Linked DNA regions of Azospirillum brasilense. The protein of the gene in region 1 interacts with the protein of each later gene in a pairwise test. Links are inferred from orthologs where the notes say so. Each region holds a gene or a part of one and is shown in the gene's direction. Other genes may lie near its edges. The genes, in order: dnaA and H1Q64_RS11700.

Region 1 (14,073 bases):
CCCCGCCCTGGCCGACGCGCGGCTGGCGCGGGCCGCGGCGCTGCTGGCGCTCGGGCGCTTCGCCGAGGGCTGGGATGCCTGGGAGGACCGCTGGTCCGCCGAACCCTGGTGCCGCACCGCCGGGCGCTTCCCACAGCCGCTGTGGACGGGCCAGCCGCTCCGCGACGGACGGCTGCTCGTCTGGGGGGAGCAGGGGGTCGGCGACGAGCTGATGTTCGCCACGATGCTCCCGTTGTTGACGCAATCGTCAACAGATAAGACGCAATCATCAACAGGCGCTTTGGCGGGCTGCCTGTTGGAATGCGACGCCCGGCTGGCGCCGCTGTTCGCCCGCGCTCTGCCGGGAGTGGAGGTGGTGCCGCGCGGCCCGGTGCCGGTCCCGCGCCTGTCCGCCCCGGACATCGCCGCGCAGATCCCCTCGGGCAGCCTGCCGCGCCTGCTGCTGCGCGGCGAGGAGGATTTTCGCCGGCTGCGCCCCATCCTGGCCGCCGACCCGGCGCGGGCGCCGGCGGTTCGGCGGGGTGGTGGGCGGCCTCTGGTCGGCATCGCCTGGCACACCACCAATCCGAAATGGGGACGCCTGCGCAACGTGCCGCCGGCCGATCTGGCGCGCGCTCTGCACGCCGCGGGCGCCGACATGGTGGTGCTGCAGTACGGCGACTGCGCGGGGGAAGTGGCCGCGCTGGCGGCGGAGGGCATCGCCATCACGCTGCCGCCCGGGCTGGACCGCAAGGACGACCTGGACGGGCTGGCCGCGCAAATCGCCGCCACCGACCTCGTCGTCACCATCGACAACGCCACCGCCCATCTCGCCGGCGCGCTGGGGCATCCGGTCTGGGTGCTGCTGTCCCATGCGGCGGACTGGCGCTGGCTGGTCGGCCGGGACGACTCACCCTGGTACCCCTCGGCCCGCCTGTTCCGTCAGCCGGCGGCGGGGGACTGGCGGACGCCGCTGGACGCCGTGACCGACCGGCTGCGCGCGCTTTTCCGGTAGCTCTGCTACCCTTCGCGTCCTCCCACCCCTTCACTTCCTCCTCCCACGGCCCGGCACGGAAACATGGCGACAATCGCGGAAGCCCTGGCCATCGCCTTCGACCACCACGAGTCAGGCCGTCTGGCCGAGGCCGAAATCCTCTACGGCCGCATCCTCGACGCCGATCCCCATCAGGCGACCGCTCTGCATCTGCTGGGCGTGCTCTACGGCCAGACGGACCGGCCGAAACTGGCCGCGGCGCTGTTCGTGGGGGCCATCGGGCTGGCTCCGGACAATCCGGGCCTGCGCTACGACCTCGCCCGCGTCCGGCTGATCCTGGAGGACGGGGAGGGGGCGGTGGCCGCCCTGCGGCGGACGCTGGCGCTCCAGCCCGACCACGCGGCAGCGCTGTTCCAGCTCGCCCTGGCCTGCCGCGGCGTCGGGCGGTACGACGAGTCGCTGCTGGTGCTGGAACGGCTCCTGATGCTCCAGCCCGACAGCCTGGAGGCGCGCTACCTCGCCGACCGGGCGGTGGAGCGGGAGGGGCGGGAGCTTCTTGACGGAGGGGAGGTCGGGCAGGCGGTGGCGCGGCTCACCCGCCCGGTGGCGGAGGCGGTGGGGGTGCCGCTCCTCTCCGCCCGCGCCGCCGCGCTCTACCGCGATGGCCGGGTGGAGGAGGCCGCCCGGCTGTTCCGCGGGCTGCTGGCCGCACGTCCGGCGGAGGCCCTGGCGCTGTGGAACCTGTCGCTGTGCCGGCTCGACGGGCGCGACGCGGCGGCGGCGGAGCGGCTGGCCCGCCGGGCGCGCGCCCTGGCCCCGCAGGAGGCGGAGGGCCACGCCAAGCTCGGGCTGGCGCTGGCCGCCCAGGGGCGGCGGGAGGAGGCGCTGGCCGCCAGCCGCGCGGCGCTGGCATGCGATCCGGCGCACGCACCGTCCCTGTCCAACCTCGGCGCGCTGACCATCCAGATCGGGGAGGACGCGCAGGCCCTGCGGCTGGCCGAGCGGGCGTTGCGGCTGGCCCAGGATCTGGGCGAGGCCCAGGTCGTCCGTGGCGATGCACTCGTTCATCTCGGCCGCCCGCGGGACGCGGAGGAGGCCTTCCGTGGCGCCCTGCGGGTGGCGCCGCAACTGACCGTCGCCCACTGGAATCTGGCCCATCTGCTGCTGCGGCTGGGCGATTACGCCGCCGGCTGGGCGGAATACGAGTGGCGCTGGCGGAGCGAGGCCCTGGCCGGGCAGCGCCGCCCCTTCCGCCAGCCGCTCTGGGACGGCACCGATTTGGCGGGGCGCACCATCCTGGTCCATGCGGAGCAAGGGCTGGGCGACACGATCCAGTTCATCCGCTTTCTGGATCACGTGCTGCAGGCCGCTCCGGCGCGCGTCCATCTGGAGGCGCACGGCCCTCTCCTGCCGCTGCTGGAGCGCAACACCGATCCGGCGCGGGTGACGGTGATCCCGCGCGCTCCCGACTTTCCGGGCGTAAGCGGCTTGCCCGACACCGACGTCCAGATTCCGCTGATGAGCCTCGCCGGCCTGTTCTGCCCGAGCCTGGAGGCGATCCCCGCCCGCGTGCCCTATCTGCGTCCCGATCCGCGGCGCGTCGCCGCCTGGAGCGAGCGGCTGGTGGAGGGGCCGGGGCCGCGGGTCGGGCTGGTCTGGGCGGGCAACCCGTCCTTTCACGGCGACGCCCAGCGCTCGCCCCGGCTGGCCGGGCTGCGGCCGGTGCTGGACGTGCCGGGCGTGCGCTTCTTCGGGCTTCAGAAAGGGCCGGGGCGGGAGGATCTGGAAGGGGTGGCGATGCCACCCTCCTTCACCGATCTGGGGCCGGACATCGCCGATTTCGCCGACACCGCGGCGATCATGAGCAACCTCGACCTCGTGATCTCCTCCTGCACCGGCCCGGCCCATCTGGCCGGGGCGCTGGGGGTGCCGGTGTGGATCGTGCTTCCGCACGCGCCGGATTGGCGTTGGTTGATGGGGCGGGAGGACAGCCCCTGGTATCCCACTGCCCGCCTGTTCCGCCAGACGCGCGTCGGCGACTGGTCCGGCCCGGCGGAGGCGGTAGCGCGCGCCTTGCGGGGGCTGGTGGACGGCTCGGAGGGCTGAGGGCGCCATCCATTCGCCGCCACGGGTGCCCGCTCCCCGACGAGCCTCAATCGGTGCCCCTTGCGTCAACCGGCGCTTCCCACCATCCTCCTTGCCATCATGCCCGAACTTCCCGAAGTCGAAACCGTCTGCCGTGGCCTCGCCCCACATCTGGAGGGGCGGACTCTCGTCCAGGTGCTCCAGCGCCGCGCCAACCTGCGCGTTCCCTTTCCAGACGGCTTCTGCGAGCGGCTGACCGGGCGCCGCGTCGAGTCGGTGCGCCGCCGTGCCAAGTACATCCTGGTCCATCTCGACGACGGGACGGTGCTGATCGCCCATCTCGGCATGTCGGGCCGCATGATCATCGCGCCGGAGCGGCCCGCCGCCTGGGGCGCCCACGACCATGTCGTGCTGGAGACCGACGCCGGGACGGTGGTGACCTTCAACGACGCCCGCCGCTTCGGCCTGATGGACCTCGCCACGGCGGAGACGCTCGCTGAGCATCCGCTGCTGCGCGCGTTGGGGCCGGAGCCGCTGGGCAACGCCTTCTCCGGGCCGGTGCTGGCCGCGCGGCTGGCCGGACGGATGACCAGCATCAAGGCTGCCCTGCTGGACCAGAGCGTGGTCGCCGGGCTCGGCAACATCTACGTGTCGGAGGCGCTGTTCCTCGCCCGCCTCAGCCCCACGCGCATCGCCGCCACGGTGACCGGCGCCAAGGCGGAGCGGCTGGCGACGGCGATCCGCTCGGTGCTGGAGCGGGCTATCGCCGCGGGTGGGTCGTCCTTGCGCGACTACCGGCAGGCGTCGGGGGAACTCGGCTATTTCCAGCACCAGTTCTCGGTCTACGACCGCGAGGGCGCGCCCTGTCCGGGCTGCAGCTGCGACGTGGCGAAGACGGGGGGTGTCCGCCGGATCGTCCAGGCGGGCCGTTCGACTTTCTATTGTCCGCAACGCCAGCGTTGATATAGGTGGAAGGTATGACGGCTCCATCGGCCACCGCGAGGGCGACGCTCGCCGCCCTCCTCCTCCTCGCCGGCCCCGCCCTTGCGGGTCTGGCCGGGGTTCCATTGCCCGCAACCTCGTCCGCCTGGGCCGCCGACCCCAGCCGCTACGTCGAAGGCATGGGGGACGTGCCGGTCATGCCGGGCCTCGCCCCCGCCGAGGAGGCGCCGCTGGTCTTCGACAAGCCCGCCGGACGCATCGCGCAGTCCGTCATGGCGGGCGCCATGGACCGGAACGCGGTCCTGTCCTTCTACAACCAGACCATGCCGCAGCTCGGCTGGAGCCGCGCCCCGCAACGGGCGGGCGGAAGTGCCAGTTTCCTGCGGGAGGGCGAGGAGCTGCGCCTGGAATTCGTCGAGCCGGCCCCCACCACCAACGTGAGGGCCACCGCCGCGAGGGCCACCGTCCAGAAGGCGGCGGCCACGGTGGTCCGCTTCTCGCTGATTCCGCGCTGATCCTCCAAACGAGACCAAGAGCAAACCAGAAGCACCCCCGCCCGGAGCGAGGGGGCAAACCACGGGAGCCTGCTGCATCATGCCGTACGAAACCATTCTCGTCGAAACCCGCGGACCGGTCGGGCTCGTCACGCTGAACCGGCCCAAGGCGCTGAACGCGCTGTCCGACCTGCTGGTGACCGAGCTGGGCCAAGCGCTGGACGCGCTGGAGGCCGACGACTCCGTCGGCGCCATCGTGGTCACGGGTTCGGAGAAGGCCTTCGCCGCCGGCGCCGACATCAAGGAGATGCAGAACTTCTCCTACATGGACGTCTACAAGGCCAACTTCATCACCGCCAAGTGGGAGCGGCTGGCCAAGTGCCGCAAGCCGACCATCGCCGCGGTCGCCGGCTACGCGCTGGGCGGCGGCTGCGAGCTGGCGATGATGGCCGACTTCATCCTGGCCGCCGACACCGCCAAGTTCGGCCAGCCGGAAATCACCATCGGCACCATCCCCGGCGCCGGCGGCACTCAGCGCCTGACCCGCTTCGTCGGCAAGTCCAAGGCCATGGAGATGTGCCTGACCGGCCGCCTGATGGACGCCGCCGAGGCCGAGCGCGCCGGCCTCGTCAGCCGCATCGTGCCGGCGGTGGATCTGGTGGACGAGGCGGTGCGGGTCGCCGAGAAGATCGCCAAGCTCTCGCGCCCGGTCGTCATGATGGCCAAGGACGCCGTCAACGCCGCCTATGAGACCACCATGTCGGAAGGCATCCGGGTCGAGCGCCGAATCTTCCACGCCACCTTCGCCGTCGAAGACCAGAAGGAAGGCATGGCCGCCTTTGCCGAGAAGCGTCAGCCGGATTGGAAGCATCGCTGACATCCCCCGACTCCTCCCCCGTATCTAGCGGGGGAGGACCAGAAATCCGTCAAGATCTCGTAATCTTTCCTTTGCCGAAAAACAGTGTTGGACGGTGCCTTGACTCTCATTCGGCTGGAGCGTATAAGGCCCCCTCGCACTGGGACAGGCGTGTCGTCCGGAGTAGGGTTTTCATGGCCAATCATAAGTCTGCTGAAAAGCGCATTCGTCAAACCGCGCGTCGTACGGAGATCAACCGTAACCGCGTCAGCCGTATCCGCACCTTCGTGAAGAAGGTCGAGACGGCGATCTCGTCCGGCAACAAGGCTGAAGCCGCTGAGGCTTTCAAGGCCGCGCAGCCGGAAATGATGCGTGGAGCCTCCAAGGGCGTTCTGCACAAGAACACCGTGTCGCGCAAGCTGTCGCGCCTGTCGGCCCGCATCAAGGCTCTCTGAGTTTACTCGGCGTTATAAAGCCGCGCACCAGGTCTGGGCGCGGCTTTTTGCGTTTTTGATAAGTACAGTCTCCGTTCTTTCCGAGTCCTCCGGCAGAACTCCGGTGGGACAGGGGATCGCGGCTGTTGGATGGCGAGTCGCCTCCGGCGGTCCTGGTCTTTGGCAAAGGCAGGGGCGGGTTTCGGAAACGCTGCGTGATTTTTGCCGCAGTCCGGACCGTTCGCTTTCTGTCCTATTGCCACGGCGAGGGCGGCTGATTAGACTTTCCTTCCGTTGGGAATGACGCACCGATGTCGTCTTTGACGCCACGCGCCATTCGCTGAGGGACGGAGACGTTCAAAGCCGCGGGCAAGGTCGCGGGACGCTCAAGAAGCTCGACTCGACCCGTTGCTCCTGGAGCGATGCTTTTCTTAAAACTCGACGTGGCAAAGGCGGAGTCCAACTTCGCCAAAGGGATAGTATTGCCGTCCAGTTGGGAGGCATCCACCGTTGGAGTCTTCAGGAGAGGAACGTTTTGAAGGCGCGGGACCTAAGTTAAGGGACCTAAGCTAAGAGGTCTGAGTTCAGTCGGGCGGAACGGTGCCCCCTGCGGCGCGGGGCCGTCCGGGGGGAAAGGAGCGGGGTAGGGGAAGCATGTCGGTCGGCGCGTCGTTGGATCAGCAGTGGGCCCGCATCCGGGGCCGCCTCAAGGACGAGGTGGGCGAGATCGCCTACCGCAGCTGGCTGCAGCCGCTTTCCTTCGCCGGAATCCGCGGCGGGGAGGTGCGCATCGTCGTGCCCACCCGCTTCATGCGCGACTGGGTGCTGACCCACTACGCCGACCGCATCCGCAACCTGTGGGCCGGCGAGAATCCGGACGTCCTGTCCATCGACGTCGTGGTCGCCTCCGCCAACGCCCCGTCCATGCTGATGCCGGACGAGGACGCGGGTGAGCCGTCGCGCGACTCCGCTCCGGCGGACGGCGCCGGCAGCGGCCCGGTTCCCCCGGCGCCCGCCCCGCGGGCCGCGGCGCTCGGCCAATCCGCTTCCTATGGAGCCGCTTCCTATGGGGCCGCCTCCTACGGCGCCAATTCCTACATCGGCTCCTCCTATTCGGCGGGGCCGCCCTCCTTCGCGTCGGACGAGTCGCCCACGGCGGTCGCCTCGGTGCTGGAGGACCGGACCGACATCTCCGCGCCGCTGGACCCCCGCTTCACCTTCGAGAATTTCGTGGTGGGCAAGCCGAACGAGCTGGCCCACGCCGCCGCCCGGCGCGTCGCCGACGCCACCTCGGTCACCTTCAACCCGCTGTTCCTCTACGGCGGGGTCGGGCTCGGCAAGACGCACCTGATGCACGCCATCGCTTGGCAGATCCGGCGGAACGATCCGAACCGCAAGGTGATCTACCTGTCGGCGGAAAAGTTCATGTACCAGTTCATCCGGGCGTTGCGCTTCAAGGACACCATGGCCTTCAAGCAGCAGTTCCGCTCGGTGGACGTGCTGATGATCGACGACGTGCAGTTCATCAGCGGCAAGGACAGCACCCAGGAAGAGTTCTTCCACACCTTCAACGCGCTGGTGGACCAGAACCGTCAGGTCATCATCTCCGCCGACAAGAGCCCGTCCGACCTGGAAGGCATGGAGGAGCGGCTGCGCTCCCGCCTCGGCTGGGGCCTCGTCGCGGATATCCACCCGACCACCTACGAGTTGCGGCTGGGCATCCTGCAAGCAAAGGCGGATGCGCTGAACGCGGCCATCCCGCTGAAGGTGCTGGAGTTCCTCGCCCACAAGATCACGTCCAACGTGCGCGAGCTGGAAGGGGCGCTGAACCGCATCGTCGCGCACGCCGAGCTGGTCGGCCGCGCCATCTCGCTGGAATCGACGCAGGAGGTGCTGCACGACCTGCTGCGCGCCAACGACCGCCGCGTTACCATCGACGAGATCCAGAAGCGGGTGGCGGAGCATTTCAACATCCGCGTCGCCGACATGCATTCGGCCCGCCGCGCCCGCGCCGTGGCCCGCCCGCGGCAGGTCGCCATGTATCTCGCCAAGCAGCTCACCGCCCGTTCCCTGCCGGAGATCGGGCGCAAATTCGGCGGGCGCGACCACACCACCGTGATGCACGCGGTGAAGAAGGTCGAGGAGCTGCGCACCACCGACCCCGCCTTCGCCGAGGACGTCGAGCTTCTCCGCCGCATGCTGGAGAGCTGAGCGGGCCGTTACAGGTCGATGAAGTTTGCGCCCACTCCCGCTTGAGCCATGGACGGCGCCCGGATATCGCGGCACAGTTGCCGCTGCGGCGGAGTTCGGCAGGTCCGGCCCCGCGGCCGGCCCCGCGATGGGCACAGCCAGCATGAATTCGGGCCAATAAGAAAAGGGGAGAGCAGGTGCCATGAACAAGGTTCCGGAAACCACCAGCCAGGAACAGCGCTCCAGCGCCGAGACGCAGCGCGCCGCCAAGGGCTTCACCCGCCGCCTGCTGCTCCAGGGGACCGCCGCCGCCGCGGGCGTCGCCGCTGTCGGCCCCTTCATCCTGCGCGAGGGCCGCGCCGCGTCGGGCAGCGTCAAGATCTTCTCCTGGGCCGGCTACATCAACCCGGACATGCTGGCCGACTTCGAGAAGAAGACCGGCATCAAGGCCAGCCTGACCGAATACGGCACCAACGACGAGCTGCTGAACCAGCTCAAGGCCACGGGCGGCGCCGGCTTCGACATCATCCACCCCACGGTCGACCGCGTGCCGAACTATGTGGAGTTCGAGCTGGTCCAGCCGCTGGACGAGTCGAAGGTCAAGTGGGACGGCTGCCTGAAGTCGGCGGTCGAAGGCTCCGCCGCCATGGGCGGCGTGGTCGGCGGCAAGCGCTTCTTCGCCCCCGCCGACTGGGGGACGGAGGCCATCGCCTATGACCAGGCCAAGGCGCCGCTGACCTACGGCACCGCCAGCTACGGCGACCTGTGGAAGCCGGAGCACGCCGGCAAGGTGACGGTGCGCGGCCATTCCGGCCTGATCGGCATCGGCCTGTGGCTGGAAGGCCAGGGCAAGCTGCCCCACCCGATCCGCGAGCAGTTCAAGGACGAGGCGAAGGCGCGGGCCAACTTCGACGCGATCCTTCAGGTCGCCGCCGCCAACAAGAAGGCCATCGGCCAGTTCTGGTCGAACGAGAACGAGGCCCAGGGCGCCTTCCGCACCAACGGCTGCGTGATCGGCCAGACCTGGGATTCGTCCGCGGTCGCCCTGCGCAAGGAGGGGCTGCCGATCCGCTTCCTGGCGCCGAAGGAGGGGGCGCTGGCCTGGATGGAGGGCTTCGCGATCCCGGCCAAGGCGGCGAACCTGGAGCAGGCCTACGCCTGGATCAACTGGTTCTACACGCCGGAGGCGGGCGCCCTCTACACCAACCATTCCGGCATCTCCAGCACGGCGGTCGGGGCGGAGGCTCATCTGTCCGACCTGAACAAGCAATTCTTCGCCGACGCCTATCCGGGCGACGCGCTGCAGAAGCTGTGGTGGTGGCCGATCCAGGAGGCTTGGTACGTCTCCATCCGCAACGAGTACCAGGACCGCTTCCTGGCGGCGTGAGTGCGACCCTCTCCCGTCCCGATTGTCCCCTCTCCCCTCCGGGGAGAGGGTTAGGGTGAGGGGGTTGGCGGCAAGCGATCAAATCAGGTGCCTATGAGTCAGGACGTCCAGCTCGAGTCCGTCACCATGCGGTTCGGTTCCGTCACCGCCGTCCGCGACGTGTCGCTGACGGTCGGGGCGGGGGAATTCTTCAGCTTCCTCGGCCCGTCGGGCTGCGGGAAGACCACCATCCTGCGCATGGTCTCCGGCTTCATGGAGCCGACGGAGGGCACCATCCGCATCGGCGGCCGAGACATGCGCGGCATCGGCCCGAACAAGCGACCGACCGCGTTGATCTTTCAGAACCTCGCCTTATTCCCGCTGATGACGGTGGCGGAGAACATCGGCTTCGGGCTGGAGGTGCGCGGCGTGCCCTCGGCGGAGCGCCAGGGGCGGGTGCGCAAGCTGCTCGACCTCGTGGCCCTGCCCGACGCCGCGGAAAAGAAGGTGACGGAGCTGTCGGGCGGCCAGCGCCAGCGCATCGCCATCGCCCGTGCTCTGGCCGTGGAACCCGCCGTCCTGCTGCTGGACGAGCCGCTGTCAGCGCTGGACCTGAAGCTGCGCCAGCACATGCGCGCCGAGCTGCGCGACCTGCAGAAGCGGACCGGCGTGACCTTCATCTACATCACCCACGACCAGGGCGAGGCGCTGACCATGTCCGACCGGATCGGCGTGATGTCCAGGGGCGTTCTGGAGCAGGTGGGCGACGGCCGGGCCATCTACGACCATCCGGAAACCGCTTTCGTCGCCTCCTTCGTGGGGGAGAACAACCGCTTTTCCGGGACTGTCGCCGAGTCGGCCGACGGATTGGCCGCTCTGGACACCCCCCGCGGCCGTCTGGTCGGGCGCAACCCGCGCCGGCTGTCGCCTGGCGACCGCGCCACCCTGTTCGTCCGGCCGGAGCGCATGGCGGCGGGGGCGGGGGCGGAGAACGCGCTGGAGGCGCGGGTCACCCACCGGGATTTCGAGGGCGCCTTCATCAACGCCTTCCTGGAGGGCGGCATCACCGTCCAGGTCCAGCATCTGGGCGACGAGCCGCCGCTGACCCCCGGCGAGCCCGCCCGGATCGCCTTCCGGGCGGAGGACGCCGTGGTGCTGCCCGACGCGCCGGCGTAACGCCGGTCAGCGCCCGATTGGCACCGCCGCGCGGAAGGGCACCTTCTCGAAGTCGCTGACCAGCGCGTCCAGCCGCACTGCCCAGGACCCGGCCACCGGCAGAGCCACCCCGTCCGCCGCATAGACGCCGGGCGCCACCTTGGGCAGGGGGCGGGTGATGCCCTCGATCCCGGCGGCGGGCAGGGCCAGCTCCGCCGACACCTCCAGCGCGTCGAGGGGCGCGCCGTCCGGTCCCGTCAGGCGCATCTCGACGCGGTTCACTCCCGGCGTCGCCGGGGTCACCGTGACGATGGCCGTGCGCCCGCGGGCCACGACCGCGGTGCTGAAGCCCGCCGGCTTCTCGGCGAAGACCGGCAGGGCCTGGGTGCGCGGCGGCGGTGTGGTGCCCAGCCCGGCGGTGAACAGCACGACCAGCGCCGCCACCACCATTTCGGTGTGGACGCTGGCGCGCAGCCGGGCCGCGGCCTGTCCGCCCATGACCTCCAGCCGCGGTGTCAGCCGCCAGCGGTTGACGGCGGCCAGCGCCAGCAGGGCCAGCGCGCAGACGATCTTGCCGGTCCAGATCTGGCCGTAGGCGGTGGTCAGGATGGTGCGCGGGTCGCCGAGTTGCAACGCGCTCAGCCCCGCCCCGGCCAGAAGCAGGACGGCCACTGCCGGAACCGCGATGGCGGAGAAGCGCCGGACCAGCCGCAGCGACTCCGCCGGCGGTTCCGTCCGCAGCAGCACGGCCAGCGGCCAGAAGCTGCCGATCCAGAAGGCCACCGCCAGACCGTGCAGGGTGACCAGCGGCACGCTGAGCCAGCGCGGCTCCGCGGTCGCGGCGTGGCCGGTGGCGGCCAGCGCCAGCGCCGCCCCGACCGCCCCGGCGACCAGCAGCACGCCGCCCGCCGTCCCACGTTCCTCCAGCCCCAGCCCCAGCGCGGCGGCGATCAGGCTGAGCAGGGCCAGGAGGACGCTCGGTCCCGCCGTGCTGGTCAGGCCGGCGATCCAAGGCGGGGCGCTGGCCAGGGCGGACAGTGGCGCCCCTTCCAGCACCGCCCCGGCCAGACCGGCGTTCAGCACAGCCACCAGGGCGGCGACGCCGACGCCCAGGCACAGGCCGGGGCGCAGGCGGCGGTTCAGCGGACTCCACCGCCCCGCCACCAGCACCAGGAACAGCCCGCCGCCCACCGCGGCGAGCAGGCTTCCGTAATGGAGCGCCCGGACCGCGGCGGCGGCCAGCAGCGTGGCCGGCGGTGTCGCGCCCCCCAGCTCCACAGGTCGTTCCGGTTCCGCACCGATCCCGAACAGGAGCGATCCGGCGACCGGATGGCCGTCCGCCGAGCTGACGCGGTAGCTGAGGATGTGGGTCCCCACCGCCAGCCCGCCGGGCAGCGCGACGCGCAGCGCCCCGTCCCCGGCGGCAGGGGCGGGCAGGGGAAGCGTCACCCCGCCGGGGCCGATCAGCGTCACCGAGACCGGCCGCACCGGCTCGTTGAAGCGCAGCACGGCCTCGGCGGGCGGGCCATCGAGCCGCGCCCCGTCCTCCGGGGCGCTCTCGACCAGCACGGCATGCGCCAGGGCCGGCGCGGACAGGGACAGCAGCATCAGGGCGGCGACCCACCCCACGACCAGCCGGCGCATGCGTTTTTCCTTCCCTTACGGCTTGGCGGTCAGGGTGACGCCGGGGGCCGGCTCCTTGACGTCGTGGTCGGTCTTGCCCGGCTCCGGGATCTCGATCCAGCGGTGCACGCCCGTCTCGCACTCCTGCACCACGGGGAAATAGACCACGGTGCCGGGGGCGGCGTCGGGCAGGCGGGCGCGGAAGACGAACTCGTCGTAATGGGCGTCCGGCAGCGAGCCGCCGGTCCAGGCGATCTCGGTGACGCCCTTGCTCAGCGACTCGCCGTAATAGTCGTAGGCCTTGGCGTATTGGCCCTCCTTGGTCGTCAGGGTCCAGCCGGGCTTGGGCATCGGCTTCACCGCGATGACCCCCTCCGGGATCTGCACGCGCAGGGCAATGGTGGGGGACGCGCCGCAGCCATGGCCGACGCGCAGCACGCCCTTGTAGGTGCTGGCGGCGGGAGCCTGCTTGCTTTCCAGCGTGGTGTGGGCGAGGGCGGCGGAACCAGGAAGAAGACCGGGCAGGCAAGTGAGGACGGCGGCGGCCAGCAGGGCGCCGCGGGTGTTGCGGATCATAGGAACTCTCCGGTGTGGGTCTGTCTGAGGGTGTCGGTTCAGACACCCACCGGAGGCGCTCTGGCGGAGAAGGCGCGCGAGACGCGGCCGGCCCCGGCCTCGTCGTCCGCGGGCAGCGGAGCGGCGGCTAGCACGATCCCGGTCGGCGGCAGCGGGGCCGGTGCCAGGACCGGACCCAACAGGGATCCGCCGCCCAGCGACAGGCAGATCGGGCAATAGGTGACGTGGCCCGGCGTACCGTCCGGGACGGGGCCATGGTCGGAGTGCTGCACGGCGGAGGCGTCGGGCGCGGCGCCGGAGTGGCAGATCGAGCCGGCCATGGCGAGCTGCGCCGATTCCGCCAGCACTCTGGCCAGCGGCGCCGGGATGTGGGTGGCCATGACCAGGGCGTGGAAGACCAGCACCAGCGCGGCGACCCACGCTGTTGCCTCCCTCATCACGCCGGATGTCCGCCATGCACGCATGACGCCACTATGGGCACAGTCCGGGGACCGGAAAAAGGCAATAAAAATGTGGTTATTTGAAGTCTCTGGTCTTTTGCCGGGGCATAGCCTCGCTTGCGCTCCGGCCCGGGGTCGTGAGAGGCTTTCGATCCTAGAATCTTGGCTCAATCTCGGCGGGTGGGGGAGAGGTCATGGGCGGCGTGCTGCGCCGGTACGGTCCGGTTCTGACCGCGGCGATCCTGCTGGCGGTGGCCGCGTGGCTGCTGTTGCTGGTCGTGCTGCCGCAATTGCTGATGGTGGATTTCTCCTTCCGCCCGTCGCTGCCGCCCAGCAAGGCCGGCGGGCCGGAGGACGTCTACACGCTGCGCAACTACGCGACGCTGTGGACCAACCAGATCCATCTGTCGATCTTCCTCAAGACGATCTGGGCGAGCAGCCTCGTCACCGCCGTCACGCTGGCCGTCTGCTACCCCGTCGCTTTCTACATGGCGCAGGTGGCGCCGCGGCGGCGCCTGCCGCTGCTCGTGTTGATGCTCGTCGTGCCCTTCTGGATCAACGAGTTGCTGCGCACCTTCGCCTGGTACATCATCCTGGCCTTCAACGGGCCGCTGAACGCGCTTCTGGTCGGGCTCGGCCTCTTTTCGGAGCCGCAGCGACTGCTCGGCGGCGACGCCGGGGTCATCATCGGGATGGTCTACGTCTACATCCTCTTCATGGTGTTCCCGATCATGAACGCCATGGAGTCGCTGGACCGCAACCAGATCGAGGCGGCGCGCGATCTGGGGGCCGGCTGGCTGCGCATCCACCGCCAGATCGTCATCCCCCACGCCAAGCCGGGCATCGCGGTCGGCTGCATCATGACCTTCATGCTGGCGGCGGGCAGCTACGCCGTGCCGGCCCTGCTGGGCGGACCGCAGAGCCGCTGGTTCACCGAGG
Region 2 (14,129 bases), 1.4 Mb from region 1 along the record:
GGGGTGCAGCGCCGGACCATGAACAGCCATGGGGAGTATAATGGCTCTTTACGAGTGCGTGCTGATCGCGCGCCAGGACATCTCGGCCGCCCAGGCCGAGCAGCTCGGCGAGCAGTTCGCCCAGATCATTCGCGACAACGGCGGCCAGGTCGCCAAGACCGAATACTGGGGTCTGAAGACGCTCACCTACAAGATCAAGAAGAACCGCAAGGGTCACTACACCCTGTTCAACCTTGATGCCCCCGCCGCCGCCGTTCTGGAGATGGAGCGGAACATGGGCATCAACGAGGACGTGCTGCGCTTCATGACCGTCCGCGTCGATGCGCTGGACGCCAACCCGTCGGTGATGATGCAGAGCCGCGGCGAGCGTGGTGACCGCGGCGATCGCGGCGACCGCGGCCCGCGCCGCTTCGAGGATCGTGGCCCGCGCCCGCCGCGTCGCCAGGAGCCCACCGTTGCCGAAGGGGAGAACGCCTAAATGTCCGACAAGCAGACCTCGGGCGCTCCGGCCCGCACCGGTGGCGGTCCCCGCCGTCCGTTCTTCCGCCGCCGCAAGACCTGCCCGTTCTCGGGCGCGAACGCCCCGGCGATCGACTACAAGGACGTCAAGCTCCTGTCCCGCTTCATCTCCGAGCGTGGCAAGATCGTGCCGAGCCGCATCACCGCGGTTTCCGCGAAGAAGCAGCGCGAACTCGCCCGCGCCATCAAGCGCGCCCGTTTCCTGGCCCTGCTTCCCTACGTGGTGAAGTAAGGACCGAAGCGGACAACAGGCAAAGGCAATCCCATGGCCTCGCCCCTGGCCGCCCCTCTGGCGGCTGCCATCGGTGTCGGCGTGGTCAGCGCTTTCTTCTATCTCGCCGTCCTGTTCGGCGGGTTCGGGGCGCTGATCCTGGGCTATCTGGCGCCGCTGCCGCTGTTCCTCGCGGGACTGTGGCTCGGCTCCACCGCCTCCCTTCTCGCCGGTGCGGTGGGAACGGTGGCGGTCCTGGCGGTGTCGTCCAGCGTCCTGGTGTCTCTCGCCTATCTGGTGACCGCGGCTGTCCCGGTCATCCTGGTGGTGCGGCAGGCGCTGCTGGCGCGGGCGGCTCCCGACGGGAGTCTTGAATGGTATCCTCCGGGCCGGCTCCTGATGGCGCTGACCGGGATGGGACTGGCGGGCCTTCTGGGCGCCGCGGTTCTGACGCTCGATCAGCCCGGCGGGCTGGAGGGCGCGGTGCGGGAAACGCTGAGCCGCATGGCGGAACAGATGTTCTCTGCGCAGGGCCAGCAGGCCCCGGACCCGCAGGACATTTGGATGGCCGAGGTGTTGCCGGGCTTCGCGGTGATCTCATGGCTCGTCATGACGATCATCAACGGAGCCCTGGCGCAGGGCGTCCTGATGCGGTTCGGCCGCAACCGGCGCCCCGCCATGCGGCTGGACGACTTGGAACTGCCACGGTGGCTCGCCACCGCGTTCCTGCTGGCCATGGTGGCGGCCTCGCTGGCGCCGGACCCGGTCGGGTTCCTCGCGGTCAACGCCGCGTTGATCCTGGCCTTGCCATTCGCCTTTGCCGGGCTTTCGGTGGTGCATGTGTTCGCCCGAAGCCGATCGGCCAAGCTGCCGATCCTCGTCGGGTTCTACATGTTCCTGTTTCTTTTCGGTTGGCCGATCGTGCTGATGGTCGGTCTTGGCATGATTGAGCAATGGATTGGGCTGCGTCGCCGTCTCCGGCCCGCCGGCCCCGATCAGGAGGACGAGTGATGGAAGTTATTCTGCTGGAGCGGGTCGAGAAGCTCGGCCAGATGGGCCAGGTCGTGAAGGTGCGTCCCGGCTTCGCCCGCAACTATCTGCTGCCGCAGAAGAAGGCCATGCGCGCCACCAAGGCGAACATGGCGTTCTTCGAGAAGCAGAAGGCCCACCTGGAGGCCGTCAACCTGGAGCGCCGCAAGGACGCCGAGCAGGTGGCCACCAAGATGAACGACGTGTCGGTCGTCGTGATCCGTCAGGCCGGCGAAACCGGCGTGCTGTACGGTTCGGTGACCCCGCGCGACGTTGCGGACGCCCTTGACGCCGCCGGCTACAAGGTCGACCGCAAGCAGGTGTCGATCGAGACCCCGATCAAGACGCTGGGCCTGTTCAAGCTGCGCGTCGTCCTGCACCCCGAGGTGAGCATCTCCGTCACGGTGAACGTCGCCCGCTCGCAGGAAGAGGCTGAACTCCAGCGTTCCCGCGGCGGCATGGTCACCGCGGCCGACCTGCGCGACGACGAGGACGAAATCGAGGAGGCCCCCGAGGCCGCCGAGGCCGAGGTTTCCGAGGAGGGCTGACCGCCCGCTCAACGAGACCAGTCCGCTCGTCCGGAAGCCGCCCGCCCCCGAAAGGGGCGAGGCGGCTTTTCCGCTTTTGGCGCCCCGCATCATCCGACCCCTCCCCCATCCGGATGTGCCGGACGCCCCGCCCCCTGCCCCGTCCGGCGGGTTGCCTCCTCCCGCTCCGAACTCCGACTCTCGTTCCTGGTGATTCGCTCACGGCGAAGGTACCGGACCGAGTCGTGTGCGACGGATGCGGAGATGCGCGATGCTGCTAGCCCGCCTGCTCAGCCCGGCCCTGACCGCCGGCGCTCTGGATATCGTCGGCGCCGACGGGCGGAGGCACCGGGTGGGGGTCGGCACGCCGTCCCTCACGCTGCATTTGCACGACAAGGCGCTGCACCGCGACCTCGTGGTGAACCCGCGGCTGCGATTCGGGGAAGCCTACATGGACGGCCGCCTGACCATCGAAGGCGGCTCCGTCTATGATTTCCTGGCGCTGCTGAGCGCCGGGACGGACAATGTCCAGGGCGTTCTGGGCAATCTGCGGGAAACCCTGTCCCCCGCGCTACGGCTCATCCAGCAGAGCAATCCCCTAGGGCGGTCGCGGCGCAACGTGGCCCATCATTATGACCTGTCGCGGTCCTTCTTCGACCTGTTCCTCGACCGCGACCTGCAATATTCCTGCGCCTACTTCCCCACACCCGATACCGGGCTGGACGAGGCGCAGGAGGCCAAGAAACGGCACATCGCGGCGAAGCTGCTGCTTCAGCCGGGCATGCGGGTCCTGGACATCGGCTGCGGCTGGGGCGGCATGGCGCTCTACCTCGCCCGCATGACCGGCGCCCAGGTCACCGGAATCACCCTGTCCCGCGAACAGGTCGCCGTGGCGCGGGAGCGGGCGGCTCATGCCGGGCTGGCCGGTCAGGTCCGCTTCGAGCTGCGCGACTACCGGCAAATGGAAGGACGTTTCGACCGCATCGTCTCGGTCGGCATGTTCGAGCATGTCGGGGTGCCCCATTATCCGGCCTTCTTCGCCAGGCTGCGCGACCTGCTGGCCGAGGACGGGGTGGCGTTGCTTCATGCCATCGGCCGGTCGGATGGGCCGGGCTCAACCAACCCGTGGTTCCGCAAATACATCTTTCCCGGCGGCTACTCGCCCGCCCTGTCGGAGGTGATCCCGGCGGTGGAGAAGGCCGGGCTGTGGAACACCGACGTCGAGATTCTGCGCCTTCACTACGCCGAGACGCTGCGCCACTGGCGGGAGCGGTTCGCGGCCCGGCGGGAGGACGCGCGCGCGATGTACGACGAACGCTTCTGCCGGATGTGGGAGTTCTATCTGGCGGGGGCCGAGATCAGCTTCCGCTACCAGGGGCACATGGTTTTCCAGATGCAGCTCGCCCGCTCGCTGGGCGCCGTTCCGCTCGTCCGCGAATATATCCAGCGCGCCGAAACGGCCTTGGCCGACGCCGTGCCCCGGCCCCTGCGCACCGGCCGGAACGTCGGTGCCAGCAACGCTTGACCAGAGGTGTCCGCGCCACATCGGCCCACAGGTTTTGCTCTGGCCCAAGCTTTTGATAGAACGTTTGAAATTCGCCTTACCCCCAGCTTTCACCGGCTGTGGGCAAAAGTTACTCACAGGAATGTGGGTATCCTTAACCCGATCGCACAGCTTTGCGCCCCGCCCTTTGCTAAAGTGCCGCCATGGATGACAAGACCACCCAGCTTTTCGAGCCGCGCCCCCTCGACGGCGGGCTGTCCCGCGCCGCTGCCGTGAAGCCGACGGCGGAATACCGCACGCCGCCGCACAACGAGGAGGCGGAACAGGCGCTGCTCGGCGCCATCCTGGTGAACAACAAGGCGTATGAGAAGGTCGGCGAGTTCCTGCGCGCCGAGCATTTCTACGACCCGGCGCACCAGCGCATCTTTTCGGCCATCGCCAAGATGGTGGAGCGCGGCCAGATTGCCAATCCGGTGACGCTGAAGGCCTATTTCGACAACGACGTCGAATTGGCACCGGATGGTGGCGCCGGCTATCTGGCGCAGCTCGCCGCCAACGTCGTGACGGTGGTCAACGCGGGCGATTACGGCAAGACGATCCACGACCTCTTCCTGCGCCGGCAGTTGATCGAGGTCGGCACGGACATGGTGAACGAGGCGTATCAGCACGACCTCGACATTGACGCCATGGACCAGATCGAGACGGCGGAGAAGCAGCTCTTCGACCTCGCCTCGACCGGCGACGTGCGCGGCGGCTTCGTCGCCTTCTCCGAGTCGCTGAAGGCGGCCATCGCCACAGCGGAGACGGCCTTCCGGCGGTCCAGCCACGTCACCGGCGTGACCACCGGCCTGCGCGACATGGACCGCAAGTTGGGTGGCCTGCACCCGTCGGACCTCATCATCCTCGCTGGGCGCCCCTCCATGGGCAAGACGGCGCTGGCCACCAACATCGCCTTCAACGCCGCCAAGGCGCACATGCGCACCAACGGCGGCGAAGGCGCGCCGGTCGGCTTCTTCTCGCTGGAAATGTCGGCGGAGCAGCTCGCCACCCGTATCCTTGCCGGCGAGGCCGAGGTGTCGGGCGACAAGATCCGCCGCGGCGAGATCAAGGACAGCGACTTCCCCAAGTTCGTGGCGGCCAGCCAGGAGCTCAGCCGTGTTCCCTTCTTCGTGGACGACACGCCAGCCCTGACCATCGCCGCGGTGCGCACCCGCTGCCGCCGGCTGAAGCGCACGCACGGGCTGGGCATGGTCGTGGTGGACTATCTCCAGCTGCTGCGCGGCGGCTCGACCAAGGGCAACGAGAACCGCGTGCAGGAAATCTCGGAGATCACCCGCGGCCTGAAGGCCATTGCCAAGGAGCTGGAGGTGCCGGTGCTGGCGCTGTCCCAGCTCAGCCGCGCGGTGGAAATGCGTGAGGACAAACGGCCGCAGCTCGCCGACCTGCGCGAATCGGGCTCCATCGAGCAGGACGCCGACGTGGTGATGTTCGTTTACCGCGAACAGTACTATCTTGAGCGCGCCGAGCCGGCCCGCCGGCCGGAGGAGACGGAGGACAAGTACAACGACCGCTACGCCAACTGGCAGAAGCGCTACGCCGAGGTGCACAACACCGCGGAGGCGATCATCGCCAAGCAGCGCCACGGCCCGATCGGCAGCGTCCGCATGTTCTTCGATGGCCAATTCACCAGATTCGGCGACCTCGACACGACCCATGACTTCGGCCCCACTGAGTGATCCGCTGGCACGCGCCGGCGCCGTTCTGACCATCGACCTCGGTGCGGTGGTCGCCAACTGGGCGCAGCTCCGCGACCGGGTGGCGCCCGCCGAGTGCGCCGCCGTGGTCAAGGCGAACGCCTATGGGCTGGGGGTGGAAAGGGTCGTTCCGGCGCTCGCCGCCGCCGGCTGCCGGACCTTCGTGGTCGCGCAGTTCGAGGAGGCGCTGGCCGTCCGCGCCGTGGCGCCGGCAGAGGCCCGCGTCCTGTCGCTGGGCGGCCTTCCCGCCGGCACCGCTCCCGACTTCACGGCCCACCGCATCCTGCCGGTTCTGAATCATCTGGGCGACATCGCGGCGTGGCAGGCCCACGCCAGGGCGCGGGGAACGGCCCTGCCCGCCGTCGTCCACATCGACACCGGCATGAATCGACTCGGGCTTGGTCCAGACGAGCTGGACACGCTGGTCGGCGACCTCTCCCGGCTGGAGGGGGTGGACGTCCGGGTGTGGATGACCCACCTCGCCTGCGCCGACGAAGATTCGGTGATGAACAGCCAGCAGCTCGGGCGTTTCCGTTCGGCGGTCGGGCGGCTGCCGGCGGCCGAGGCGAGTTTCGCCAATTCCTCGGGGATCTTCCACGGAACGTCCTTCCATTTCGACCTCGTGCGGCCCGGCTGCGCGCTCTACGGCGTCAATCCGACGCCCGCCGCGGCCAACCCGATGCGGGGCACGATCCGGCTCGACGCCCGGCTGCTACAGGTGCGCAACGTTGACAGCCCTATGACCGTTGGCTACGGTGCCACGCACCGCGTTGCGGCGAGAGGAAAAATCGCAACCATCGCAGTGGGTTATGCCGACGGATATCTGCGCTCGCTCAGCGGGCGCGGCCATGTCTTCGTCAACGGCGTGGCCGCTCCGGTGGTTGGGCGTGTTTCGATGGATCTGGTGACGGTGGATGTCAGCCACCTTCCCGACGAGGCGGTGACGCCCGGCGGGCTGGTGGAGCTGATCGGCCCGAACCGCCCGGTGGATACCGTGGCGAGCGAAGGCGGAACCATCGGCTACGAAATCCTGACCTCGCTGGGCGCGCGTTACCACAGGGTCTACCGCGACCCGCCGCCGCCTGAGGTCGCTTGATGGGTTTCCTTGCCGCCACCGGACGGGCCTTCCTGATCTTTCTGGAAGCCACCGGAAAGCTCGCCATGTTCACCGGCGCCGCCTTGTCGCATTGCGTGCGTCCGCCGTTCTACCCGCGGCAGATCCTGCGCCAGATGATCGACATCGGCTACTATTCGCTGCCGGTGGTCGGGCTGACCGCGCTGTTCACCGGCATGGTGCTGGCGCTGCAGAGCTATTCCGGTTTTTCCCGCTTCCAGGCGGAGGGCGCCATCGCCACGGTGGTCGCCCTGTCGGTGACGCGCGAACTGGGGCCGGTGCTGGGCGGCCTGATGGTCGCCGGGCGCATCGGCGCCGCGATGGCCGCCGAGATCGGCACCATGCGCGTCACCGAGCAGATCGACGCGCTGTCGACCCTGTCGACCAACCCCTTCAAGTATCTGGTGGCGCCGCGCCTGATCGCCGGACTGGCCATGCTGCCACTGCTGGTGCTGGTGGCTGACATCATCGGCGTGTTCGGCGGCTTCCTGGTCGGCGTCTACCGGCTGGACTTCAACCCTGCCTCCTACATCGGACGGACCTGGGAATTCCTGGAGCCGGTCGACGTCATCTCCGGACTCGTCAAGGCTGCGGTGTTCGGTTTCATGGTGTCGCTGATGGGCTGCTACCACGGCTACCATTCGCGCGGCGGCGCCCAGGGCGTGGGGGCGGCGACGACCAACGCGGTGGTGTCGGCCTCCATCCTGATCCTGGTGTGGAACTACCTCATCACCGGCATCTTCTTCTCGACGAAGTGAGCGACTCCATGTCCCAGGTTCCCCCCGCTCATCCGCCGAAGATTTTGCTGAAGAACGTGCACAAGGCGTTCGGTCCGAAGGTCGTGCTCAACGGCATCGACCTGGATGTCGGGCGCGGCGAGTCGCTGGTCGTCATCGGCGGGTCCGGCACCGGCAAGTCGGTGATGCTGAAATGCATCCTCGGCCTCCTGTCCCCGGACAGCGGCTCCATCCGCGTCGACGGCGAGGAGACGACCAGGCTGCGCCCGCGCGAGCGCGAGAAGCTGCTGCACAAGTTCGGCATGCTGTTCCAGGGCGCCGCCCTGTTCGACAGCCTGAAGGTCTGGGAGAACGTCGCCTTCGGCCTGATCCAGGGCGAGCACATGCCGCGCGCCAAGGCCAAGGACATCGCCATCGCCAAGATGGGCGCGGTCGGTCTCGGCCCGGAGGTGGGCGAGCTGTTTCCGTCAGAACTGTCGGGCGGCATGCAGAAGCGCGTCGGCCTCGCCCGCGCCATCGCCGACGAGCCGGAGATCATCTTCTTCGACGAGCCGACGACCGGCCTCGACCCGATCATGGCCGACGTGATCAACGAGCTGATCGTGAAATGCGTGAAGGATCTGGGCGCCACCGCTGTGACCATCACCCACGACATGGCCTCGGCCCGCAAGATCGCCGACCGTGTGGCGATGATCCACCAGGGCCGGATCATCTGGACCGGTCACGCCAACGACATCGACCACTCCGGAAACCCCTATGTGGACCAGTTCGTCCATGGCCGGGGCGAAGGGCCGATCAAGATGCAGGTGCGGGCGCTCTGACGCGCTTCGCCACCGGTTTGTGCAAAATTAACCTGCCGCCCGATAGGGTCGGCCAGAAAGAACGCGGGCCACGACAGGCCGGCATCCCATCGGAGAGACGAGCATGGCGGACATCACCACGAACGGACTGGCCTTCGCGAGCTTCATGCTGAGCGCCAAGATTCTGGAGACGCTCCAGGCCAAAGGTCTGCTGACCAACGAAGAGACGGTGCAGACCATCAAGAACGCCCACGAGCAGCTCCTCAAGAACGACAACCAGCTGTCGCTCGAAGGGGCCGATGCGCTCGCCCATTTCTTCGCAGGCCCAACCGACGGGAAGTGATCGCTACGGCGCCGGACGCGCCGCCGACCGCGCAAGGTTATTGCGCAGTTCCGGCAGCAGAACGGCGCCCAGCATGGCGATGACCGGCAGAAGGGCGTAATCGCCCTCTGCCGCCGCGGCGATCAGTGCCGCGCGGGTCAGCAACTCCAACCGCATCTCCTCCAGATCTCCGGAGTCCGCCTCGGCCACCTTCCAGGCGTTGCGGGCGTGGAACATATGACAGACGCAGCCGCGCTGGTTGCCCTGCACCACGTAGGAGCCGAGCGCGGTCCAATCCTCCGCGGCGTAGCCGGTTTCCTCGAGCAACTCCCGCTTCGCCGCGCCCAGCGGCTCCTCACCGGGATTCAGCGCGCCGGCGGGAAAGGTTTGGCTGACGCGGCGCGGGCCATGCTTGTAGGTGCGCAGCATCAGGACGCGCCCGCCCTCGTCCTCGACGAACATCTGGACGAAGTCCATCTGCTCGACCTGATAGAAATTCTCCACCCGCCGTCCGGCCGGCGTCTCGACGGTCTCGGCATGCACCTTCAGGAAAGGCCCGGCGTCGAGCAGGGCCCGGCGCTCCAGGACCGTCCAGGGCTTCAAGTCCCCGCTCATGCCGCGACGGCCCCGGCAACGGTCCTGTAGGGCGGCTGGGTGAAGCCCGCCGGGGACAGGGTGAAGATCTCGCAGCCCGCCTCGGTGATGCCGACCTGATGCTCGAATTGGGCGGACAGGGAGCGGTCGCGGGTGACGGTGGTCCAGCCGTCCGACAGGATCTTCACGTCCGCCTTTCCGGCGTTGAGCATCGGCTCGATGGTGAAGACCATGCCCGGAACCAGCAGAACCCCGGTGCCGCGCTTGCCGAAATGGTCGACGTGAGGCGCGTCGTGGAACACCCGGCCGATGCCGTGCCCGCCGAAGTCGCGCACCACGCCGTAGCGGTGGGATTCGGCGAGGGTCTGGATGGCGTGGCCGATGTCGCCCAGATGATTGCCCGGCTTGGCCTGCGCGATGCCCGCCATCATCGCCTGATACGTGATGTCGACCAGCTTGCGCGCCTTCACCCCGATCTTGTCGCCGACGAAGAACATGCGGCTGGTGTCGCCGTACCAGCCGTCCAGGATCACCGTCACGTCGACATTCACGATGTCGCCGTCGACCAGTTTCTTGTCGTCGGATGGAATGCCGTGATTCACCACATGGTTTGGCGAGATGCAGCTCGCCGCCGGATAGCCGTGATAGCCGAGGGTCGCGGGAATCGCGCCGTTGTCCCTCATGAAGGTTTCGATCAGCCGGTTCAGATGGCCCGTGCTGACCCCCGGCACCACCTGGGGCGTGATGTGGTCGAGCGTCGCCGCGGCCAGCCGCCCGGCCTTGCGAATTGCCTCGAACTCCTCCGGGCCATGCAGCGGGATCTTCCGCGCGTCCTTGTCCGCCACCGTGTCACCTCACATCCGTTGTTCATCGAGAATTCCGGGACAGAACCTACCACCGGAACAGCCGAGAAAAGCCCCAGCTTTTTATCACCTCTGCCATAGGATTTAGAACGTCCGCTTGCTATATGTGGGGCGCTGCCGCTCCAACCAATCGCTAGACCTTTGGCAAAGCCAACCACCCGCTACGTCTGTCAGGCTTGCGGCGCGTCCTTCCCGAAATGGGCGGGCCGCTGCGACGCCTGCGGCGAATGGAACACCCTCGTCGAGGAAGCCGCTCCGGACGCCGCCCCCAAGGGATTGGGCATGGCGCGCGGACGCCGGCTGGACTTCGTCGGCTTGGCCGGGTCCAGCGAGGCGCCGCCGCGCCGCATGACCCGCATCGAGGAGTTCGACCGCGTCTGCGGCGGCGGCCTCGTCCCCGGATCGGCAATCCTGATCGGTGGCGATCCCGGCATCGGCAAGTCGACCCTTCTCCTCCAGGCCATGGCCCGGCTGTCGCAGGAACACCGTTGCGCCTACGTCTCCGGCGAAGAGGCGGTGGACCAAGTGCGGCTGCGCGCCGTCCGGCTGGGCTGCGCCGCGGCGCCGGTTCAACTCGCCTCGGCGACCAGCGTGCGCGACATCGTCGCCTCGCTCGACGGCACGGACGGGCCGGAGGTGGTCGTGATCGACTCGATCCAGACCATGTATGTGGACAATCTGGACAGCGCCCCCGGCACCGTCGCCCAGGTCCGGGCGAGCGCGCAGGAGCTGATCCGCGTGGCCAAGCGGCGCGGCTGCGTCCTGCTGCTGGTCGGCCACGTCACCAAGGAAGGCACCATCGCCGGTCCCCGCGTGCTGGAGCACATGGTGGACACGGTGCTCTATTTCGAAGGCGAGCGCGGCCACCAGTTCCGCATCCTGCGCGCGGTGAAGAACCGCTTCGGCGCGACGGACGAGATCGGCGTGTTCGAGATGACCGACGCCGGGCTGGGTGAGGTCGCCAACCCCTCCGCCCTGTTCCTGGCGGAACGGCGCGGCGACGTCTCGGGGGCCGCGGTCTTCGCCGGCATGGAGGGCACCCGCCCCGTGCTGGTGGAGGTCCAGGCGCTGGTCGCCCCCTCCCCGCTCGGCACGCCGCGGCGCGCGGTGGTCGGCTGGGATTCGGCGCGGCTCGCCATGGTGCTGGCGGTGCTGGAGGCGCGCTGCGGCGTGCAGATCGGCGCCAACGACGTCTATCTGAACGTCGCCGGCGGCCTGCGTATCACCGAACCGGCGGCGGACCTCGCGGTCGCCGCGGCGCTCGTCTCCTCGCTGACCGGGGAGCCGGTGCCCGCCGACGCCGTGGTCTTCGGCGAGGTCGGCCTGTCGGGCGAGGTCCGCGCCGTGGGCCAAAGCGACGCCCGGCTGAAGGAAGCCGCGAAGCTGGGGTTTTCAACGGCGATCTTTCCGGCTAGACGGAACGGCAAGAAGCCGGGGCGCGGCGACACCGGCCTGAAATCGGTCGAGCTGCAACAGCTCAGCGAACTGCTGCCGCTGTTCCAGGCCGGATCGGGACCCCGTCCGCCGCGCGGTCGGGATTGAAGCGTCTGATTTGACACGAGCATCTGAAGCGAAAGCGCACGAGGCGTAGCGGCGTTATGGACACCTTCCCGATCAACCCGGCGGATCTGGCCGTCATCGTGGTGCTTCTGCTGTCGGCCCTGCTGGCCTTCACCCGCGGCATGGTGGCCGAGGTGCTGTCGGTCGCGGCTTGGGTGGGCGCGGCACTGATCACGCTGAACGCCCTGCCCCACGTTCTGCCCATCGCGCAGACCTACATCCACGTCGAGATGGCCGCCTACGCCGCGTCGGCGGTGGCGCTGTTCGTCGTCAGCCTTGTGGTTTTGACAATCCTGGGCCGCGTCGTGTCGCGCGGGGTGCAGAATTCCGGCCTTTCGGCGCTCGACCGCTCGCTGGGCTTCGTCTTCGGCCTGCTGAAGGGTGCAATCCTCGCCTCCGTCGCCTATCTCTTCTTCGCTTGGCTGGTGCCGAACCCGGCGGAGCATCCGGCTTGGCTGCAGAGCGCCAAGACCCGGCCGATGCTGCTGTCGGGCGCCGCCATGATCTACGAGGTGATGCCGGAGTCGCTGCGCAAGGACGGGCTGGGCCAGATGGACATGGCGCGGGAACGCGCGCGGCAGGCGGTGGAGGCCAAGGAAGCGCTGGACCGCCTGTCCACGCCGGTTCCCGGAGCGCCAAAGACCAGTGGTGCGTCGCAATCCGATACCGGTTATAAGGACCGGGACCGCGGCGACCTTGAGCGACTGATCCAGAACGCACGCTGAACGCCGCATGGTGCAGAGTGCCTGTGAGTAACGCCCCGCTGGCAAAGAGGCCGCCGGGGCAATGCCCTTTGGTGATGCTGTGTATGACGAGGATCTTTCGATGCTGACGACGCATCCGTTCGACGACGACAAGCTGCGCGAGGAGTGCGGCGTGTTCGGCATCCACAGCCATCCGCAGGCGGGGGCCATCACCGCGCTCGGTCTGCATGCGCTGCAGCATCGCGGCCAGGAAGCCTGCGGCATCGTCAGCCACGACGGCGACCGCTTCCATCTGGAACATACGCTGGGCCTCGTCGGCGATCATTTCTCGTCGGAAGCGATCATCGGCAAGCTGAAGGGCCCGCAGGCCATCGGCCACGTCCGCTACGCCACCACGGGCGATACGACGATCCGCAACGTCCAGCCGCTCTACGCCGACTTCGAGTTCGGCGGCTTCGCGCTGGCCCACAACGGCAACCTGACCAACGCGCACACGCTGCGCCGCCAGCTCGTCCGCCGCGGCTGCCTGTTCCAGTCCACCACCGACACCGAGACCATCGTCCATCTGATGGCCATCGCCCGCGGCGGCTCGCCGGTCGACCGGCTGATCGAGGCGGTGCGGCAGGTCGAGGGCGCCTTCTCCCTGGTGGCGCTGACCCCGAACGAGGTGATCGGCGTGCGTGACCCGCTGGGCGTCCGCCCGCTGGTCCTGGGCAAGTTGGGCGATACCTACATTGTGACCAGCGAGACCTGTGCCCTGGACATCGTCGGCGCCGATTATGTGCGCGACGTCGAGCCGGGCGAGATGGTCGTTCTGAACGAGCAGGGCGTGCAGAGCCTGCGCCCCTTCCAGCCGCAGGGCCGCCGCTTCTGCATCTTCGAATACATCTACTTCGCGCGCCCCGACAGCGTGATGGAGGGGTCCTCCGTCTACAACGCCCGCCAGCGGATCGGCGCCGAGCTGGCCCGCGAATCGGGGATCGAGGCCGACGTGGTGGTCCCGGTGCCCGACAGCGGCGTGCCTGCGGCCCTCGGCTATGCCATGCAGAGCGGCGTGCCCTTCGAGCTGGGCATCATCCGCAACCACTATGTCGGCCGCACCTTCATCGAGCCGACCGACCAGATCCGTCATCTGGGCGTGAAGCTGAAGCACAACGCCAACCGCGCCATGATCGAGGGCAAGCGGGTGGTGCTGGTGGACGACAGCATCGTGCGTGGCACGACCTCCAAGAAGATCGTCGAGATGGTGCGCGCCGCCGGGGCGAAAGAGGTGCACATGCGCATTTCCAGCCCGCCGACCTCGCACCCCTGCTTCTACGGCATCGATACGCCGGAACAGAGCAAGCTGCTCGCCCATCGCATGTCGGTGGAGGAGATGCGCGACTTCATCCAAGCCGACAGCCTCGCCTTCATCTCCCTGGACGGTCTCTACCGCGCCATGGGTGCGGAGCGCCGCGACCCGCAGAATCTGACCTTCTGCGACGCCTGTTTCACCGGCGACTATCCAATCGCGCTGACCGACGCGCTGGACCATCCGCCGGTCGAGGCGAACGTCCGCATCCGCGCCTGACCGCCTGACCATCGCCGCGACGGGCCGGCCGCAACCCAGCGGACCGGCCCGTTTGCCAATCCCGCTACCGAACATCGTCGAGTCGCCGCCATGTCCCGTCTTTCCGGCCGCACCGCCCTCATCACCGGCGCCTCGCGCGGGCATCGGCGCCGCCGTCGCCAAGCGCTTCGCCGTTGAAGGCGCCCACGTCATCCTCGCCGCCCGCACCGTCGGCGGTCTGGAGGAGACCGACGACGCGATCTTCCAGGCCACCGGCCGCAACGCCACGCTGGTCCCGCTGGACCTGCGGCAATTCGACAAGATCGACCAGCTCGGCTACTC

The links.
Region 2: the proteins of dnaA (region 1) and H1Q64_RS11700 interact in binary tests that used the Escherichia coli proteins (3 or more experiments, as listed by UniProt). The link is inferred for Azospirillum brasilense from one-to-one orthologs.

What each region holds. Positions count from the first base shown.
Region 1 is NZ_CP059449.1:1,063,675-1,077,747, forward strand. What follows is about bases 5,869-8,716. They hold dnaA (chromosomal replication initiator protein DnaA), read left to right. Parts: upstream 5,869-6,438; coding sequence 6,439-7,995; downstream 7,996-8,716. Other genes in these bases: H1Q64_RS05105 (extracellular solute-binding protein), read left to right, coding at 8,177-8,716. Also shown: H1Q64_RS05070 (tetratricopeptide repeat protein), read left to right, coding at 1-994; H1Q64_RS05075 (tetratricopeptide repeat protein), read left to right, coding at 1,058-3,079; mutM (bifunctional DNA-formamidopyrimidine glycosylase/DNA-(apurinic or apyrimidinic site) lyase), read left to right, coding at 3,179-4,021; H1Q64_RS05085 (hypothetical protein), read left to right, coding at 4,036-4,515; H1Q64_RS05090 (enoyl-CoA hydratase), read left to right, coding at 4,595-5,371; rpsT (30S ribosomal protein S20), read left to right, coding at 5,545-5,805; more of H1Q64_RS05105, read left to right, coding at 8,717-9,361; H1Q64_RS05110 (ABC transporter ATP-binding protein), read left to right, coding at 9,455-10,516; H1Q64_RS05115 (CopD family protein), read right to left, coding at 10,523-12,139; H1Q64_RS05120 (YcnI family protein), read right to left, coding at 12,155-12,694; H1Q64_RS05125 (DUF2946 family protein), read right to left, coding at 12,733-13,131; H1Q64_RS05130 (ABC transporter permease), read left to right, coding at 13,329-14,073. UniProt on the Escherichia coli protein: Plays an essential in the initiation and regulation of chromosomal replication. Binds in an ATP-dependent fashion to the origin of replication (oriC) to initiate formation of the DNA replication initiation complex once per cell cycle.
Region 2 is NZ_CP059449.1:2,455,301-2,469,429, forward strand. The notes cover bases 3,356-6,259. They hold H1Q64_RS11700 (replicative DNA helicase), read left to right. Parts: upstream 3,356-3,993; coding sequence 3,994-5,526; downstream 5,527-6,259. Other genes in these bases: H1Q64_RS11695 (SAM-dependent methyltransferase), read left to right, coding at 3,356-3,811; alr (alanine racemase), read left to right, coding at 5,504-6,259. Also shown: rpsF (30S ribosomal protein S6), read left to right, coding at 41-478; rpsR (30S ribosomal protein S18), read left to right, coding at 479-751; H1Q64_RS11685 (DUF2232 domain-containing protein), read left to right, coding at 785-1,741; rplI (50S ribosomal protein L9), read left to right, coding at 1,741-2,307; more of H1Q64_RS11695, read left to right, coding at 2,558-3,355; more of alr, read left to right, coding at 6,260-6,640; H1Q64_RS11710 (MlaE family ABC transporter permease), read left to right, coding at 6,640-7,416; H1Q64_RS11715 (ABC transporter ATP-binding protein), read left to right, coding at 7,425-8,216; H1Q64_RS11720 (hypothetical protein), read left to right, coding at 8,320-8,538; H1Q64_RS11725 (NUDIX hydrolase), read right to left, coding at 8,542-9,132; map (type I methionyl aminopeptidase), read right to left, coding at 9,129-9,956; DNA repair protein RadA, read left to right, coding at 10,116-11,516; H1Q64_RS11740 (CvpA family protein), read left to right, coding at 11,573-12,259; purF (amidophosphoribosyltransferase), read left to right, coding at 12,360-13,808. UniProt on the Escherichia coli protein: The main replicative DNA helicase, it participates in initiation and elongation during chromosome replication. Travels ahead of the DNA replisome, separating dsDNA into templates for DNA synthesis.